DNA from 3 places in the Nocardioides conyzicola genome. Region 2 is predicted to be linked to each of the others. Evidence: riboswitches for the same ligand, from Rfam matches in the RefSeq annotation. Region 2 holds a riboswitch; each other region holds the start of a gene.

Region 1 (3,198 bases), 120 kb from region 2:
CCGGCGCCGACCCCGAGCGCTGTGCCCAGATCCTCGAGCGGACCGGCATCGAGTACGCCCGCGGCTTCGCGCTCGACTCGACCCACTACACGGGGCCGGCCGACAACATCGAGCACGGGGCGAGGATCGCGGCCGCCCTCCAGCGTGACGGGTACGGCGTCAAGCACTTCATCATCGACACCGCCAAGAGCGGCCGTCCGACGATGTGGGAGGACATGGTCCCCGCGACCAAGAAGGACCTCAAGGACAACGCCCGGGTCTGCAAGACCCAGGTCCAGACCCGCTGCGTCACGCTCGGCATCCCGCCGACCGTCCGCACGGCCGATCCGAAGTGGCTGCTGTCGTCCGACGACCGGGCGCTGGCGAGGAGGTACGTCGACGGGTTCGTGTGGTTCGGGCGCCCCTGGCTCTACAACCAGGCGGACCCCTTCGTGCTGAAGCGGGCGCTCACGATGGCCAGGTCGACGCCGTACCCGGGACCGCTGATCACGGTGCCCTGAGCTCGCGACTCAGGCGATGGCCTGCGTCCCGACCAGGGCGGTGACCGCCGAGGTCAGCACGGTCGTGGCGACGATGAAGCCCGCGGTGGCGACGAGGCCGACCAGTCGGCGCGCGCGGGATCCGTCGCGGGGGAAGACCACGGCGCGGACCCGGGAGAGCCCGCGGCCCAGGAGGCCGAGCGCGTGCCGCGCCCAGTCGTACTCGAGCGCGAGCAGGGCGAAGCCGAGCGCGATCACGACGAGCCCGGGACCGGGCAGCACCAGCATCGCGACGCCGGCGGCGATGACCAGCGGACCGCCCACCGTCACCATGACCTTCACCACAACGGCCCGGACGGGACCGGCGTCCGACCACGCCTCGATGCGGGTCAGCAGAGCGTGGGCACGCGGCGAGAGAGAGTGATCGGTCACGCCTCAGGGTCCCAGCCCGGTCTGAGAGCCGACTGAGCGAGCTTGAGTCGAGCCGCGTCGCCGCCTACGGTCGTCGGGTCCCGGCACCCCGGGGCCACCCGCAGGCCACGCCGAGCCCCGTCCGGTCGCGAGTGACACGAACACCGAGGACGGGGACGGGGGACCCAGGTCTCCGGGTCGTCGTACGACGTCCCTCGGGGTGCAGCCGCCACGTGCGGCCGGGCAGTCTCCGCCCGAACCCGACAGCTAACTCCGCAGGCGTCGAGGAGAAACCATGCGCATGCGCACTCTCGTGTCCACGGCTGCCCTGACGGCGGCCACCCTCGTCCCGGTCGTCGCGATGGACGGTCCCGCCCACGCGGCGCCCATGCGGAAGTGGGACCGGATCGCCCACTGCGAGTCCGGCGGCCGCTGGCACATCAACACCGGCAACGGCTACTTCGGCGGCCTGCAGATCAGCAAGAGCACCTGGAACGCGTACGGCGGCCGGAAGTTCGCCCGCTACCCGCACGGCGCGACCAAGCGGGAGCAGATCCGCGTCGCCGAGCGGATCAAGAACGGCCAGGGCTGGGGCGCCTGGCCCAGCTGCGCCTGAGCGAGGTCGGTCCGCCTGCGCTCAACCGCGCAGGCGGGCCATCCACTCCTCCACCTCGGTGGAGGTGCGGGGCAGCGCGGCCGAGAGGTTGGTCGACCCGTCGGCCGTGACGAGGAGGTCGTCCTCGATCCGGATGCCGATGCCGCGCAGCTCCTCCGGCACCAGGAGGTCGTCCTCCTGGAAGTACAGGCCGGGCTCGACCGTGAGCACCATGCCCTCGGCCAGCGTGCCCTCGGCGTACGACTCGGGTGCGGCCTGGCCGCAGTCGTGCACGTCCATGCCGAGCATGTGGCTGGTGCCGTGCAGGGTCCAGCGCGCGTAGACGCGGCTCTCCGGGTCGAGGGCCTCCTCGGCGGAGACGGGCAGCAGCTTGAGGTCCTCGAGCCCGTGGGCGAGCACCTCCATCGCCGCGTTGTGGCCCGCCCGGAAGATCTCGCCCGGCTTGAGCGCCTCGATGCCGGCCTGCTGGGCGGCGTACACGAGGTCGTAGAGCTCACGCTGCAGCGCGGTGAAGGTGCCGTCGACGGGCAGCGTGCGGGTGACGTCGGCGGTGTAGAGCGAGGTGTTCTCGACGCCCATGTCGAGCAGCACGAGCTCGCCCGGGGTGATCGGACCGGTGTTGTCGATCCAGTGCAGCGTGGTGGCGTGCTTGCCGCCGCCGACGATCGAGTCGTAGCCGATGTCGTTGCCCATCGCGCGGGCCCGGCGGAAGAAGGTGCCCTCGACCCAGCGCTCGCCGTACTCCAGCGCGCGGTCCCACTCGCGGACCACGTCCTCGAAGCCGAGCGTGGTGATGTCGCACGCCTCCTGCAGCTGCGCGACCTCCCACGGGTCCTTGATCAGCCGGAGCTCGGACGCGACGCGCGCGAGCTCGGGGTCGGTGGTGAGGTCGCGGGTCTTGCGGTCACCGTCGGCGGACGGGAGGTCGTCGAGGTGGCGGACCTCCAGGCCGAGCGAGTCCGACATCTCCTTCAGCGACGGGCGGCGGCCGGCCCAGAGCTCGCCGTACTGCCGGTCGCGGAAGAACTCGTCGGTGTCACGCGACGAGCGCGGCCGTGCGTAGAGGACGGCCTCGCCGTCGTCGATGACCAGGACGGCGTCGCTCGTCTGGTTGCCGGAGAAGTAGGTGTGGGCGGTGTCGGGACGGAAGCGGTAGTCGGTGTCGTAGGCGCGGACCTTGAAGCCGCCGGCCGGCAGCACCAGCCGCTCGCCCGGGAACGCCTCGGCGAGCCGGGCCCGTCGCCGGGCGGCCGGACCGGCGACCGGGGCGACGGGGAGGTCGAGCTCCCGCTCGCCCCAGCCCTCGCGCATGAAAGCGGCGTACGCCGCCGGGACGGCCGGGTCGTGCGACTCGATCTTGGGCTCGGTGCCGGTCTCGTTCTCGCTCACACGGCCACTGTACGCCGCGTTTCCGGCCTGCCCGGCGAGCCCCGATAGGCTGCCGCCCATGCCCGGAACCCGCCGCGTCAGCGCCGCATCGTCGGTCGCGTTCACGGTCGTGGTGACGGTCCTGGTGCTCGTCGGAGCGCTCGTCATCCTCGCGATCGTCGCCTTCTCCGGCGCCCCCACCAGCATCGCGCTGGCGACCCTGCTCGCCGCCGTACCGGTCGGCCCGATCGTCGCGTGCTACCTGTGGCTGGACCGCTACGAGCCGGAGCCACGGATGCTGCTGGCGTCCGGCCTGCTGTGGGG
Region 2 (3,198 bases):
TCCCCTACGCGCTCTCCGGCGGCGAGCAGCAGCGTCTCGCCGTGGCGCTCGCCCTCGTCGGGTCGCCCGCGCTGATCGTGGCCGACGAGCCGACCGCCGAGCTCGACCACGCCAACGCCGACCTCGTCGTCGACGCCCTGCTGGCCGCGGCGACCGCCGGGGCGGCAGTCGTCATCAGCAGCCACGACGAGCGGATCATGCACCGCGCCGACCGCCTGCTCCGCCTGCGCCACGGCGTGCTCTCGAGCGAGACCACCCGCCGCGACACCACGGGCGTCATCGACGCCACCGGCCGCCTGCAGCTGCCTCCGGCAGTGCTCGACCTCTTCCCGTCACGTCGGGTCATCGTCGAGATCGGCGCCGACGGCGTACGCCTGCGTGCTCCGGAGGGGGAGTCGTGACCGCGCTCGAGCTGGTCGGGATCGGCCACGGGTACGGCGTGGGCGACCGCCGCGTCGAGGTGCTGCATGACATCTCCCTGCGGGTCGAGCCCGGTGAGCTGGTCGCGCTGGCCGGTCCGTCGGGGTCGGGCAAGTCCACGCTGTGCCACCTCGCGGCCGGGATCGAGAGCCCCGACCGCGGCTCGGCGACCCTCGACGGCAGGCCGACCGCCGCGACGGCCGACTGGTCGCTGGTGGCCGTGGTGCCGCAGCAGCACGGGCTGCTCGCCGGCCTCACGGTCGAGGACAACATCGCGCTGCCGGCGCACCGGGCGGGGGTCGACCCGGGGGAGGCGTTCGCGCGGCTCACGGCGGCGCTCGACCTGACGGCCTTCGCCCGGCGCAGCGTCCTCGAGACCTCGCTGGGCGAGCAGCAGCGCGTCGCGATCGCGCGGGCGCTGATCCTGGCGCCGCGGCTGGCGGTGCTGGACGAGCCCACGGGCCACCAGGACGACGACCACGTCAACCAGGTGATCGGGACCCTGGCGGACGCCGCGCGGGCCGGTTCGGCGGTCCTCGTGGCCACCCACGACCAGCGGGTGTGGGAGGTCGCGCACCGCGTCATCCGCCTCGAGGACGGCCGGATGCTGGACTGATCGGGTGTGACCTGCGTCCAATCCGGGCCCGGTTCCACGCGGGAGATGTGGGCTGCGCCACGCTCCCGGGGGATTGTGGATTGGGCTACATGACTTTCGCTGGCTAGTGTCGTTGACGATTGCACCAGCACCCACCGGTTCCCGAGTACGCCGAGCCCTACCCGCTCACGGAACCGGTCCGCCAGGTCGGACACTCGGACCGATCGACGACAGAACATCCAGCACGGGTAGGGACGGGGGAACCACTTCTGCGGCCTCGGCCGCTTGGGGTGAAGCCGCCTTCTGGCGGCCGGGCACCTTCCTGCCCGAACCCGACAGCTCACCTCGCAGGCGTGGGAAGGAAACCACGTTATGTCTCTTGCCCTGCCCACCCTTGCCCGCGTCTGCGGCCGCACGGGCGCCCGGGTCGCCCTCAGCGGCGCCCTCGCCATCGGCCTGCTCACCTCGGCGCCCGTCTCCGACGCCCACGCCGCGACGGCAGCCGCGCACGCCACCACGAGGACCTCCGCGAAGGCCCGGCACCACAAGCCGGCCCTGTCCCGCGTGGAGCGCGGCCTGCGGACCGCGATCGCCCAGAAGGGCGACCCCTACGCGTACGGCGCCGCCGGGCCGAACCGCTTCGACTGCTCCGGCCTGACCTACTTCAGCTTCCGCCGGGCCGGCTTCTCCCACATCCCGCGGACGTCCTCGGCGCAGGCCCACTTCGCCCGCCACATCTCGCGCGCCGCCATGAAGCGCGGCGACCTGATGTTCTTCACCGACGGCGGCGGCGTCTACCACGTGGGCGTCTTCGCGGGCTGGAGCCACGGTCGCCGGCTGGTGCTGCACGCGCCGTACTCCGGCACGCGGGTGCGCACCGACCGGGTGTGGACGAGCTCGTGGTTCCCGGGCACCCTGCGCGGCCGCTGAGCGGCCGGGGGGGTCAGCGCCAGGTGAAGGACGCCAGGCTCTCGGCGATGACCTTGTCGCGCGTGGACGCCGGGGTGCCCTTCTGGAACTCGAAGTCGATGCTCGTCTCGTAGCCGTCGTTGCGGACGCCGTACTCGTCCACGCTGCTGTAGCCGGTGGAGCCGCGGAGGTGCCAGAGCTCGACCCCATCGATCTCGATGTTGTCCTGGCGCGTCATCTTGGAGGTCGCGACCTTCAGCACCGCCTTCACCTGCAGGTCGAGGGGAAGTGTCGGCCCGGCGTACTCCAGTGAGCTCAGGCGGACCGCGCCGAACGTGCCGTCGCTCGGGTTGGCCTCGGTCGTGAAGTCGGCGAAGCCGGCCAGCTTCTTGTAGCCCTTCGGCGCGTTCATCGTGGCGTTGGGCATCTTGAGCAGGGGCCCGGTCGCCGCTGGGACCGTCGGGGAGCTGCTCTCCGACGGGTCGGTGGACCCGCTGTCGGAGGGGGAGGCGGCCGACGAGGACGGGCTCGTGGTCGGGTCCGCCTCGGGATCGGAGCCGTTGCACCCGGTGAGGGCGAGCACGAGACCGGCGAGCGCGGCAGCGGTGGCCAAGCGGGACACGAAGGCCTCCTGAGGTCCGAGAACGTACGGCTGAACCTTAACCGCGCCCGAGGGCCGCGAAACGTCTCCGGAGTTGGTGCCGCTCCAGAGGTTTTGCCGGCGTCGTTCGCGGGGAGGTCCTCGTACGAGCGCTCGACGGAGCGTAGGGACTCTTCATCGGGGGAAGGTCATGACCATGGGACCGCTGGACGTGCTGACGATGCTGGGGCTGCCAGAAGCCCTGGTGAACTCGTGCCGAGACATTCTGGAAGAGCATGCAAGCCACATCCAGAAGGGGCAGCCCCCGAACGTGTCCGGTGTCTTCGGCGGATCCGAGCCGGGCGCCCTGCTCGACCACCACACCGGTGTCGCTCATCAGCACGTGGTCGACGCCCTCAACGACATGGTGGTCGGCCTCCAGGTCTACGCCGAGAACCTCAGCCAGTTCTCCAAGAACCTCACCGAGCAGGACCTGCAGGCCGCCGCCGACCTGACGCCGAGCCGCAAGGCCGAGCTCGCCGCCGCCGGCTCGCACCTGAACTCCGACAACTTCCACGGTCACGGCGGGGGGAACCACTGATGGTGAAGGGACCCCAGGTCGAGCGCCTCAACAAGGCGGTCCTCGGCACCGACCCCGCTGTCGTCAACAACGCCGCCATCGAGTGGAGCCGCT
Region 3 (3,198 bases), on a different contig from region 2:
TCGAGCCGTCCGCGGACGTCGTCACCGCGGCGATCTGGTCGTAGTCGCCCGGGTCCGCTCCCAGGGCCTGCTCGAGCGCCCTGGCCGAGGCCGGCACCTCGACGACCAGGCCGCGACGCCAGCCGGGCAGCACCTTGCGGACGACCGGCACGGCGGCCCGCGCCCGGGCGGCGTAGCGGTCGGCGTCCGCCGCGCTGCCCGCGACGAGCACCAGCGTGGACGACGTACGGCGGACCTCGACCGGGCCGGACAGCCAGACCGGCGACACCCGGTCGTCGCCGCCGAAGCCGGTCAGCGCGACCCGGTCGCCGTCGTCGACCAGCTGCGCCGAGATCTCGGCACGGGCCGAGACGGTGTCGAACCCGCGGAACCGCCAGGTCGCGTCGACCGCCGCGCTCCACGCGCCGTCCGAGGACGGGGCGCCGTCGTCGTCGACGTAGCGCAGCGAGAAGTCGACGACGTGGAGCGCCTGCGCGTTGGCCACCAGGGCGGCGAGCCGGTCGCCCGCGTCCGCGTCGTCGCCGGGCGCGAGCTCGCGGGCCGCGTCCCGGTCACCGTCGCGGACGGCGGTCTCGAGCTCGGCCAGGGTGGTGACGGCGAGCGTCGGCTCGACGCTCGCCCGCGCGGCGTGCGGCGCCGGCGCGACGTAGGTGTCGTCCCGGGTCAGCGACCAGGCCAGCAGGCCCGACGCGACCAGCAGGCACAGCGAAAGGCCGGCCACCCACCATCGGGGGCGACCGGCCTTCGCGCGCTGGTCGAGGCTGCTCACCTCGGCATTCTGACGGGTGACTCCTAGCCGGGTCGCACGGCGCCGACGTACGGCATCGCGTGCAGGCTGGTGACCTTGACGCCGGCGCTCGGGTTCTCGGCGTTCACGATCATGCCGTTGCCGATGTACATCCCGACGTGGCTGATCGGGCTGTAGTAGAAGACCAGGTCGCCCGGCTGCAGGTCGGCCTCGGCGATGTGCGGGCCGGTGCCGTACTGGGCGCTCGACGAGTGCGGGAGGCCGACGCCGGCCTGGGCCCACGCCATCATGGTCAGGCCCGAGCAGTCGAAGGCGTTGGGGCCGGCGGCGCCGTAGACGTAGGCCTTGCCGACCTGGGCCATCGCGTACTGGACGGCGGCGGCGGCGCGACCGGACGCGGGGACGTCGGACGGGACCCGGACGACGCCGCGCGAGAGCATCTCCTCGCGCTCCTTGTCCTTCAGGTCGCCGAGGACGGCCTTGGCCTCCGCCAGCTTCTTGTCGACGATCGCCTTCTCGTCGGCGAGCTTCTTCTCGGTCGCGGCGACCTCGGCGGCACGCTTCTGCGTGGCCGTCTGCCGGATCCCGAGCTCGTCGGCGGCGGTGGCGTACTTGTCGAACAGCTGCGACTGGAGGTCGTTGAAGGCCGACATCGTCGAGAGCTGTGCGAGGAAGGACTGCGGGTCGTCGGAGACGACGACCTGGCCGACGGTCGAGAGGGCCTCGCCCTCGTACTGGCGGATGATCGAGTCCTGGACCTGGCCGCGGACCTCGTCGAACGCGGCGTCCTGCCGGTCCTGGTCGGCCTGCAGCGAGTCCAGGTCGCCCTGGAGCTGACGCAGCTCGAGCTTGGCGTCGTTGTAGCGCTCCTGCGCCTGCTCGGCCTGGTGGTAGAGGTGGTCGACCCGCTTCTGGACGGTGTCGATGTCCGGGTCGGCCTGAGCGGGGCTGGACGGCATGAAGCCGACAGCGGCGATCATGGCGCAACCCGAGAGCATGGTGATGAGGCGCTTCCGGCTCTTCTGCACGAGCAGGAGTTCTCCCTTGTACGTCGTACGCCTACCGGGTGAGCTGACGGATTCGGGCACGACATTTGCCCTACCCCGCTCGGGTGCCGGCACGTGTGCCGCCGCCTTCGCGGGGATTCACCCCTGGCAGCGGGCTGGCCCGCCACCGATGGTTCCCCGGCTCCAGGCTCCCCGACAGGTCGGCGAGCCCGAACTCAGCGCGGTGGCCGCGCCGATCCGTGTGATCAGCGTCGTCGGCCACCTGAAGGGCCGAGGCTAGTCGGAGTCGGTCGAACCGACCAAACTTTCAACAGCCGGCGCGCCGTCTTTTTACGGTGAGTTTGTGCACGCCCCGTCCGAATCCAGACGCGCGACGTCACACACGTCACACCCGTCACAGCAGCACCAGAACCGGTCAGGCCGACTCCATGTGCGGCGGGTCGACCGAGCGGACCAGCCGCAGGGGCGGCACCAGGCCGCTCTCGGCCAGGACGTCGAGCGCGCGCTGCTCGTCGTCGTCGAAGGTGAGCTCGGGCGGTGGGCCGAGCAGCACGGTGACCACACAGTCGTGGCAGTGCAGCCCGCGCACCTCGCAGGTGTCGCAGTCGATTCTCGTGGTCATGCCTGGAACGGTGACAGGGACCACCGACAACGGCTCCGGCCGCGTGTCGCGCTCAGCGGGAGAGCAGGGCGAGGAGGGCGTCGGGGTCGACGACCCGGGCGCCGTCGCGGGCCACGTCGTCGGCGACCGCCCGGTCGGCGGTGACGACGAGGACGACCCGGCCGGTGGGTTCCACGGCGACCAGGTCGCGGATCACGTCGTCGGCGATCACGCCGCGCGGGCTGTAGAGCACGCGGACACCTCGCGGTGCCACCACCGGCGGCCGGTGGTCGGTCTCGGCGGCGTCGAAGACGACCGTCGTCTCCGCGCCGGTCCGGGCGACCAGCGCGGCCAGCCCGGCCGCGAGCCGGTTGCGCTGGGCCTCCAGCGACGAGCTCGGCCAGGCACGCTTGCTGACGTTGTAGCCGTCGACGACCAGGCGGGCGCGAGGCATCGCAAGGTACTGCTCCAGCAGCGCCGTGCTCGCGCCGCCCAGGGCACCGGCCGAGCTCGGGGTCCGCATGCCCGCCTCCGCGACGTCCGCCGCGACCCGGTCGGCGGGCACGCCGTCGACGGTCGGCAGCGCCAGCTCGCGGCGCAGACCGGTGGCCGCGTCGATCACGGTCTCGAGGAGCAGGCGGGCGCGCACCGACGCCTCGTCACGCTCCGTCCGCGCGTCGCGACGGGCCTGGACGCCGACGGCGTCGTACTCCTCCACCCGGCCGCGCAGCTGCCGGTTCTCCTTCTCGAGAGCGGCGACCCGGGTCTCGGCGTCGGCCCTCGCCTGGGCGAGCTCCGCCTCGACCCGCTCGGCGAGCGCCCGCGCCTCCCGCTCGGCGGAC

Evidence for each region. A riboswitch is a leader RNA that binds a small molecule or an ion and turns the genes downstream of it on or off. The one in region 2 is predicted to bind cyclic di-AMP.
Region 1: it holds a riboswitch for cyclic di-AMP, as region 2 does, so the genes downstream of both, ABEA34_RS04990 (transglycosylase family protein) here and ABEA34_RS05625 (C40 family peptidase) in region 2, are expected to answer to the same signal.
Region 3: it holds a riboswitch for cyclic di-AMP, as region 2 does, so the genes downstream of both, ABEA34_RS23900 (C40 family peptidase) here and ABEA34_RS05625 (C40 family peptidase) in region 2, are expected to answer to the same signal.

Annotation. Positions count from the first base shown of each region.
Region 1 is NZ_BAABKM010000002.1:418,616-421,813, reverse strand. It holds gene ABEA34_RS05000 (glycoside hydrolase family 6 protein) at 1-500, shown strand, start outside; gene ABEA34_RS04995 (PGPGW domain-containing protein) at 510-911, opposite strand; cyclic di-AMP (ydaO/yuaA leader) riboswitch at 1,043-1,187, shown strand; gene ABEA34_RS04990 (transglycosylase family protein) at 1,186-1,506, shown strand; gene ABEA34_RS04985 (aminopeptidase P family protein) at 1,528-2,895, opposite strand; gene ABEA34_RS04980 (PrsW family intramembrane metalloprotease) at 2,954-3,198, shown strand, end outside.
Region 2 is NZ_BAABKM010000002.1:534,001-537,198, reverse strand. It holds gene ABEA34_RS05635 (ABC transporter ATP-binding protein) at 1-401, shown strand, start outside; gene ABEA34_RS05630 (ABC transporter ATP-binding protein) at 398-1,036, shown strand; cyclic di-AMP (ydaO/yuaA leader) riboswitch at 1,242-1,384, shown strand; gene ABEA34_RS05625 (C40 family peptidase) at 1,388-1,945, shown strand; gene ABEA34_RS05620 (hypothetical protein) at 1,959-2,546, opposite strand; gene ABEA34_RS05615 (hypothetical protein) at 2,836-3,105, shown strand; gene ABEA34_RS05610 (hypothetical protein) at 3,105-3,198, shown strand, end outside.
Region 3 is NZ_BAABKM010000005.1:461,055-464,252, forward strand. It holds gene ABEA34_RS23895 (hypothetical protein) at 1-769, opposite strand, end outside; gene ABEA34_RS23900 (C40 family peptidase) at 793-1,728, opposite strand; cyclic di-AMP (ydaO/yuaA leader) riboswitch at 1,790-1,971, opposite strand; gene ABEA34_RS23905 (hypothetical protein) at 2,171-2,377, opposite strand; gene ABEA34_RS23910 (NYN domain-containing protein) at 2,430-3,198, opposite strand, start outside.